2 regions of the Terribacillus sp. DMT04 genome follow, and region 2 is predicted to be linked to the other one. Evidence: riboswitches for the same ligand, from Rfam matches in the RefSeq annotation. Region 2 holds a riboswitch; the other holds the start of a gene.
The links. Region 2 has a riboswitch for FMN ahead of ribE (riboflavin synthase). Riboswitches for the same ligand answer to the same signal wherever they lie in the genome.
Positions count from the first base shown of each region.

Region 1: linked by a shared signal. The riboswitch ahead of KS242_RS12210 (ECF transporter S component) and the one ahead of ribE (riboflavin synthase) in region 2 are both predicted to bind FMN.

Region 1 is NZ_CP077639.1:2,310,096-2,314,685, forward strand. It holds gene KS242_RS12195 (1,4-dihydroxy-2-naphthoate polyprenyltransferase) at 1-785, shown strand, start outside; gene KS242_RS12200 (hotdog fold thioesterase) at 877-1,263, shown strand; gene KS242_RS12205 (TraR/DksA C4-type zinc finger protein) at 1,280-1,660, shown strand; gene KS242_RS12210 (ECF transporter S component) at 1,865-2,449, opposite strand; FMN riboswitch at 2,639-2,785, opposite strand; gene KS242_RS12215 (M20/M25/M40 family metallo-hydrolase) at 2,844-3,902, opposite strand; gene KS242_RS12220 (thioredoxin family protein) at 4,013-4,570, shown strand.
Region 2 is NZ_CP077639.1:497,009-501,598, reverse strand. It holds gene ribE (6,7-dimethyl-8-ribityllumazine synthase) at 1-457, opposite strand, end outside; partial or broken gene ribB (3,4-dihydroxy-2-butanone-4-phosphate synthase) at 498-1,112, opposite strand; gene ribE (riboflavin synthase) at 1,123-1,770, opposite strand; FMN riboswitch at 2,067-2,207, opposite strand; gene KS242_RS02725 (ArsR/SmtB family transcription factor) at 2,363-2,983, shown strand; gene KS242_RS02720 (MFS transporter) at 2,989-4,257, shown strand; gene KS242_RS02715 (VanZ family protein) at 4,258-4,590, opposite strand, start outside.

The DNA of each region.
Region 1 (4,590 bases), 1.6 Mb from region 2:
TTTTCGGAGCCATGCTGCTTGCTTGTATCCTGATCCAATGCGCAACAAATATGTTCAATGAATACTATGACTTTGTCCGCGGGCTGGATAATGAACAGTCTGTCGGAATCGGCGGTACAATTGTACGCGATGGTATTAAGCCGAAAACTATATTGACACTTGCGCTGGTCTTTTATGCCATCAGCATGCTGTTAGGCATCTATATTTGTATAGAGTCCAGCTGGTATATCGCTTTGATTGGGCTTGCATGTATGCTGTGCGGCTATTTGTACACAGGCGGTCCCTACCCTATTTCTTATACACCGTTTGGCGAATTAACATCCGGCGTATTCATGGGTGCTATTATCATTTGCATCACGTATTACATCCAGACCTCAGATTTGACTGGAAGTGTCGTACTGATCAGCATTCCGACTACCATTTTTATTTCTTGCATCAATTTCGCAAATAACTTGCGAGATCACGATGGAGATAAAGCAAATGGCAGACGAACGGTAGCTATCTTACTCGGCCGTCCAAAAGGAGTTTCCTTTATGGGCATCTGCTTTGCTGTCAGCTATGTGATTACAGCTGTGTACATCGCAGTCGGATTGCTGCCAATTTGGGCAGTTATCACGTTCCTATCTATTAAGAAAGCGCGTGACGCATACCGAGGCTTTATTGGTAAAACACAGCCGCTTGAAATGATGCCGGCTATGAAAGCAACTGGACAAACGAATACGATTTATGGTTTATTGCTTGTGATTGCACTGCTGATCCAGCAATTTGTACCATTTTCATTCTAATGAAGAAGCGGGCAGCCTGCCCGCTTTTTTCTATAGGTTTAATGTTGAAATGCACGGGAAATACAATACATACAGAAAGCAGGTTGTAACAATGGATTTTTCAAACACAATGATGGAGCAGCTGCACATGCGAGTTATCGAAGCAAATCCAGAGCAAGTGATCATGGAAATGCCAGTTGGCCCGCATAATCGGCAGCCGATGGGCTACTTACATGGCGGGGCAAGTGTCGCATTAGCTGAAACAGCAGCAAGCATCGGCGGAAATCTGCACGCAGATTCAGCCAGGCAGGCTGTCTTCGGCTTAGAGATTAATGCGAATCATATTCGCAGCGTCCGATCAGGTATCGTGACAGCTGTCGCCACCCCGATTCATATCGGTAAAACGACAATGATTTGGCAAATTAACATCTCGGATGAGAACAGCGACCTGCTCTCTATCGCACGCTGCACGCTAGCTGTAAAAACGAAACGGCAGTAAAGGAGATGGAAAAGTAATGGATAAAAATAAATTGGAAAATTATCGCGAGCAATTGCTTACTATGAAGGAAGAAGCAGAAGGACAAATTGAGGGCAACGACAGTTATAACAGCGCGAAAGAATTCCCAGATGATTCAATCGGTGAAATGTCCACCGTTGCAAACCACCCTGGCGACCTTGGCACAGAGCTGCATGACCGAGAAACAGCACAAACATTAAAAGAGTCCGCTCGTGAACGCTTACGCGATATTGAGGATGCATTGGATCGGATTGAAGAAGGCACATATGGCGTAAGTGAAAAATCCGGCAAGCCGATTCCAGAAGAACGTTTGCAGGCAGAACCGACAGCACGTTTACTAGTCGAAGAACAAGCTGAAGAAGAAGCAAGAAGAGCTTAAAAAAATAAGCATAAGAAAAGGCACCCTCGCAGGGTGCCTTTGTTAATTGCGGCGTGTAAAGCCATGTGGCCACATCCACACGTGTCTAAGACGTGCTTTACCGACTTATGCAATTCAGCTCATCGCTAGACTATTGTAGCACGGACAAGTAGCCTTTGCAACAACTATTTCATCTAATAAAAAAGCTCCCCATCGGGAGCTTTTTTATGCTGCTGCAGAACCAGAACGTTTCCGCTTCGCGAACCATGGTTTCAGTTTTGCAAATAGCGGGACAAACACAATTGCAATAATGATACCTTTAATAAGGTTGAATGGAACAATACCAGCAGTGACTGCTAGCCATTTCGCTTCTGGACTCATGGATGGATAACCTGCGAACATGATATAAAGCGGTAACACGACAAAATAATTCAGTAATCCCATTCCGATTGCCATCACCACCGTACCCGTTGCGAGACCGGAAACGAGCGTACGTTTGCTCGCTTTAAATGTATGATAGAAATATGCAACCGGCAAGACAAACATCATACCTGCCAGAAAGTTAGCTACAACACCTACAGGATCACCCGCTCCTGTAAAGATCAGATATAATAAGTTCTTAATTGCTTCGACTGCAACACCGGCCATTGGTGAAAACAGCAGTGCAGCTAGTAATACCGGCACTTCACTAAAGTCAATCTTCAAATAAGCAGGCAGCATGGGAAGCGGAAAATTGAGCAGCATGAGCACCATGCTAATCGCTCCCATCAGAGCAATTGTAATTGTTTTTGTTAAATTGGATGAACGCATAGTCGTTCTCCTCCTTCATCATATTCATCGATTCTAACTCTTGATGAAGGGGAAGCAGCTTATCTACGTTAAAAAGCCCCGGAGCATAATGCTCTGGGGCTTGGAATATACGCAAATAAGCGGAAGACGTTTCACATACGGAACCCGTACGGAAAGCAAGGATAGCCAAATTGGCATCCCTCTTCTGCTTCGTATCTTCTCCCATCCAGACTTTCACTGTCGGTTCCGGACTTGCACCGGATCAGCCGCAGAACAATTGCCCTGCGGGTCACGGACTTCAGCAGATATTCTGCTGTCACCGTCGGTCGGGAATTACACCCTGCCCCGAAGATAGAATCGATATGGATTTATTATTTTATTATACCTGCTTTCCGCAGATTTGCAACCCCTTTGCTTACAAGTCTAATGGGTTCAGACTTTCTTCACCAGAGAGATTTGTCAGGAATTTTACCAACAAGTCAATTTCCTGCTGAATGACATGCAGGCTGACCGTTTCAACTGGTGAATGCATATAGCGTAAAGGAAGCGAAACAAGTGCGGTTGAAACGCCTTTTCCTGCATAACGCATCTTATCCGCATCCGTGCCTGTATGACGAGGTGTTAATTCATATTGAAGCGGAATAGCCAACTCTTTGGCAGCTTGCTCGAGCAGCTGGTTCGCTTTTCGATTAATAGGTGCTCCCTTAGCCAGAACTGGACCGCCATCCAAGCTGACATCAACAACCTTCCTTTTGTTCACGCCAGGGTGATCCGTTGCAAATGTTACATCACAAGCAATGGCAAGGTCAGGCTGAATACCTGCAGCTGCAAAATAAGCACCTCCCATATTCGTTTCTTCATTCACCGTACTCACCGCATAGACGCCAACATTCACTTTTTCTTCTTTCAGTCTGCGCATTACTTCACCAACAATAAAAGAGCCGGTGCGGTTATCGAGTCCGCGTCCTGTCAGATAGCGATCCATGAGGACAGATGGCTGGCGCTGATACACAATCAAATCACCTACTTGTACATATTGCTCGATTTCTTGCTTAGAAACTGCTCCGCAATCAATATACAAATCTGGAAGCTCAAAATCTCCTTTTACACCGCCAAGATGCATGGCATTTACACCAACAACACCAGGAATGGTCTTGTTATAGCCCAGAACTTGCACGGTCATTCCCAATGCTGATTTAGCGTTAAATCTCCCCATCTCGTCAATACGCAAAAATCCATTATCGTCAATGCCAGTCACAACCATCGCGATTTCATCACAATGACCTGCAAGCAGCACTTTAAAGTCTGCTTCCGGATTCATTACTGCAATGGCATTTCCTGATACATCCGTGCGCATGTCATCTGCGAAAGGCGCGTATTCATTTATCCATTTTTTCTGTATCTCCATCTCATAGCTGGATGGCGACGCTGTACGTAGTAATTCCATTAGAAAATCTTGATTATCTAGCTGCATATCTATCCGCCTTTTTTATGTAGTCTGCTTACACTGTAGCATAAGCGAAGCTTATTTGTTTAGTTTAGCCGACTCCTCGGGTAAACTAAACAGCAGAAAGGATGAGAAATATGACGACATTAAATGAATGGTTTGATAAAGGAATAAGCATTGATGCGTACTTGGACGCGATGCAAACACATAAAGAAAATGCAATGCACATTTATGATCACTATGAACTGCCAGCAGATACGGACTTCTTCAACATACTTCGCACGCAAAAACTGCGGGCGATCATACTAACGGAAGACTGGTGCGGTGATGCAATGCTGAACTTACCGATTTTCTACCATATCGCCCAAGCTGGCGCAATTGAAGTCAGCATTCTCTATCGTGATCAAAATCTGGAATTGATGGATCAGTACTTGACGAATGGAAAAAGCCGGTCGATTCCTATTATTATTTTCATTAACCAGAATGGGGACGAAGTAGCAAAATGGGGACCGCGCGCACCTGAATTGCAAGTGTACATCGATGAATCATTCAGCAGCCTTCCTGACAAAGACGCACCTGAATATGAGGAAAAGCGTGATCAGATGCTTACTTTTATCACGAAATCTTATCGTGATAACAAAGACTTCTGGCAGCGTGTGTATGCAAGCATGAAAAGAGGCTTGCAGGAAGCATAGAAGCTGGGACATAACTGTTT
Region 2 (4,590 bases):
GTTTTAACAAGTTTGCCATTTCGATCGCTGATACTGCTGCTTCTGCACCTTTGTTACCCGCTTTTGTGCCTGCACGTTCAATTGCTTGTTCAATCGTGTTTGTCGTTAGCACACCAAAGATAATTGGAATGCCCGCTTTATTTGCTGCGCCTGCTACACCCTTTGCGACTTCATTGCTGACGTAATCAAAGTGAGGTGTCGAGCCTTTAATAACTGTACCTAATGTAATAACTGCGTCGTATTTTCCAGTTCCAGCAAGTTTATCTGCTACTAGCGGAATCTCAAATGCACCCGGCACCCAGGCTACGTCTACTTTCGCTTCGTCTACACCATGACGCTTTAATGTATCAATAGCACCGCTTAACAGTTTGCTTGTGATAAATTCATTGAATCTGCCTACAACAATACCAATCTTTAAATCTGAACCTACTACATTTCCTTCAATTGTGTTTACCATTTGAATGCTCCTTTATTGTTCGATAAATTTTCTGTTATAAAACCTTTGTTTTATTTCCCTGGCGATACGCAATTAAATCTTCAATCGTGATTAACGGCAGTTTATGCACAGCTGCTAGCTTTTCTAAATCAGGCATACGAGCCATAGAGCCATCTTCTTTCATAATCTCGCAAATATAGCCAGCTTCTGCTGTTCCTGCTAGTTTTGCTAAATCAACTGCTGCTTCTGTATGTCCTGGTCGCTCCAGAACGCCGTTTGTTTTCGCGATAAGCGGAAAGATATGACCAGGTCGCTGGAAATCTGCCGGTTTACTCGTGTTATCCGCAAGCTTTGCAATTGTATGCGCGCGTTCAAATGCACTAATACCTGTTGTGGAATCCTTGTGATCGACACTTACTGTAAATGCTGTCCCATGCGGATCTGTATTGGCATTTACCATCGGGGGCAAATCCAACCTTTCAGCAATTTCCCGGGAAATAGGCGCACAGATCAGACCTTTTCCGACAGAAGCCATGAAATTAACTGTCTCCGGCGTGGCGTATGCTGCCAATGCGAGCAAATCCCCCTCATTCTCTCGCTTCTCATCATCGGTGACGATAATCGGCTTTCCGCTTTTCAAATATTCCAATGCATGCTCGATGGTCGTTTTCACCATGCAGCCCTCCTCAATCTAAAAATCCATTCTGTTCCAAAGTCTCTCTCGAAATCCCTGCAGGCTCTGCTGTTTTCTGATGATTCAGCAGCCGCTCCATATACTTGGCAAGCTGATCAAACTCAAGATTCACATGATCACCAACCTGCTTATCTCCTAAAATCGTCGCTTGCCTTGTCTCGGGAATTAGAGAAATCGTAAAATTGTCTTCTCCTACCTCAAAAACTGTTAAGGACACACCATCTACCGAAATAGATCCTTTTGTCATTAAATATTGGAGACCTTCGCCTACTGAAATGTTGATATAACGGGCGTTTGCTTCTTCGCGAATGTTGGTAATCATTCCGTTTGTATCTACATGTCCGCTTACAAAATGACCGCCCATTCTGCCTGCAGGCTGCAGCGCGGGCTCCAGATTAACTGCATCAGAGCTGTGCAAACCGGACAGCGTGCTGGACCGAAATGTTTCGGGCATCACATCCACTTGAAAGCTATGCGGGGTAAACGCTGTGACGGTGAGGCACACACCGTTAACAGAAATACTGTCGCCAATATGCATATCTTTGGTGAGCTTCTCACTGGCAATCGTAAGCTGCATCGCCTCTTCTTGTTTTTCCACAGCAATCATACTGCCTACTTCTTGAATGATTCCAGTAAACACAGATTCTCCTCCTCGTTTCTGCTTATCCGACTAGGGGCAAACCAATTTATAAGTCACTACGAATGGGAATTTGACCGTCTCGGGGCAATGTGACGGTTTATTGGGGGTGGTACGGGTATAAGTGGTCTCTGTTATAGTTTCGGCAAGAGCAGACATTTCACTTACACCAATTAACCATACTAGCTAACATAAAAAGCCCCAGAATAACTGCTTCTGGGGCCTTGGCTTTAAAAATTATAGCGAAAACAAGCTATTGTCATGTGACAAAGCTCATGTTGGCATGTGGATAGCACGCCGTTTCCTCTTTCCCATCCAGACTATACTGTCGGCTTTGGAATCTCACCAAATCCACCGTTATAATAACGGGTCACGGACTGAAGACAGCTAAGCTGCCTATCACCGCCGGTCGGGAATTTCACCCTGCCCCAAGAGAAAACCTATTCGATTGCTTACAACATTAACATATTCTTTATCGTGTTGTACAGAGAGAAAATTATCTGAAAATTATATTGACTCTATCTGGAAAGATCAGTAAACTGAGTCTGTAAAATAAAGTTGACCGTTTAAAAATTGTTTACAGAGGAGTGTACCGATGAAACAAGTATTGGCATTAACCACTTACGAACAGCTAAAAGCAATTAGTGACCCGCTGCGAGCAGAGATTATTATGAAACTGGTAGAAACCTCTTATACCGGGCAGCAGCTTGCTGCCCTGCTTGAAATCAGCCGGCCAAAAATCCATTACCACTTGAAAGAACTAGAGAAAAATAGCTTAATAGAGGTTATTCGCACCGAGGAGAAAAATGGCATTATGCAGAAATTTTATCGAGCGACAGCCAGAGGGTTTTATCCGTCAGAAGATTTGCTTCCGTACGCAGAAGCATTGAGTGAATCGACGCGGCAGCTATTTGTGCAAATGGCGAATAAAACGAAAACAGCGATACTAAGTGCTCCCGAATCTGCTTTTGCTAAAGCTGCTGGATCTACTGACCCAAAAGATTGGGAAGCAATCGGCAGTATTTGGGAAATTAGTGCTACAGAAGCGGATTTTAAAGCGTTCACGCAAGGTTTATTTGATTTGATGCAAGAGCTTCGTCAAAAAAGCGATGCAGCCGAAAAAGACCCAAATGGGAAACTTTATTACTTTTCTGCCTTTGGATTTGAAATTGATGAACCGTCATTTGATCAGGTAGATTTAAACGGGGAGGAGTAAGAGGTATGCACGCTATCTTGAAACAACGAAACTATGGTTTGCTTTTCTCTGGTCGAATTGTCACGAACATTGGTGACAGCATCTACTTTATTGCTGCCATGTGGCTTGTCTATGAACTGAGCGGCAGTGCTTTTTACACAGGGCTGGCCGGATTTCTGACACAAATTCCGAATGTGCTGCAATTCTTAATTGGTCCGCTCGTCGACCGATGGCCGATACGCGCGACCCTGCTGTGGACCCAGGCGCTCCAAGCTGTCCTTGTTCTGCTGATTCCGCTTGCTGCTTGGTTTGATTTCCTATCGGTCACTCTCGTTCTCATTCTCATGCCGATACTAACTTGCATCGACGCTTTTGCTTACCCGACAGAGGTAAAAGCTTTGCCGATGGTCTTGAAAAAAGAAGAGCTTCCTTCGGGAAATGCTTTATTCTCTTTTGCTTACCAAGGTGTAGATTTAATCTTCAATGCTATTGCCGGCATACTGACTGCCGCTTTTGGCGCTGCTTTATTATTCATCATCGATTCTTTCACTTTTTGTATTGCTTTCCTTTTGTTCAGCTTCCTTAGAATCCCACACCAAAAAGCGCAATCCCAAAATACTGAAAATACGCGTACTGTGCTGCACACCTACTTTACAGAATTAAAAGAAGGTTTGTCTATTTTATTTAGCACAATTATGGCTGCCACGCTGCTGGGTGCTATTCTTTGTAACTTAGCAATAGGGGCAGCATTGGCAGTTATGCCAGCATTTGCAGATGAGCGGCAAGGAGCGGCTGTTTATGGTTTTTATCTTGCAGCCATGTCCTGCGGTGCGTTAATAGGGGCATTACTCGCTTCTTCCTTTAGCAAGCTGCCAATCGGAAAAGCAACAATTGTAACTGTCTTATTAGCCTCTGCAAGTTGGGCTGCTGCTGCTTTTGTTCCATGGACGTGGCTGAGCATCACCCTTTACGGTCTGGCTTGGGTGCCGATCGGCTGTATTAATGTCACCTTTGCCACTATCATACAGACTTTGCTCCCTGTTTCGCTAATCGGCCGAGTTACGAGTGCCAGTGCAAGCTTCAGCACCATCGCCATGCCTATTGGTTCCTTGGCCGGCGGCTATGCTGCTACCTTCATCCCCGTTGTCTGGGTATTTTGCTGTGCGGGCATAGGTGTAGCGCTGCTTTCCGTGACATGGCTGCTTCACCCGAAATTACGCAGTCTGGGGCCATTAGCATCTCTTTCACCTGAATTGCTTGGTTTCAAAGATTATAAGGAGAAGGAAACAAGCTGATTACGGCTTGTTTCTCCGGAGCACGGGACGCAGCGCGACCCAATAAAATGCATAACCTAACATCGCGCCTAACACATTTAAAATCACATCATCGATATCTACCGACCTATAATTATAACCGACAAAGTAGTTTAATAAGCCTTGGGTAGATTCGATGGCTGTACTAAAAAGCAAGCCGCAGAAAACTACCACAAAAAAGGATCTCGTTTTCCGAATAAGCAGCGGCAAATAAAAGCCGAGCGGAGCAAACAACAGAATATTCCCCCCGAGATTTTTCAGAGCTAGTCCATAACCGAAGCCCTCGATTTGCGTTGTATGCCAGATTTGCATGAT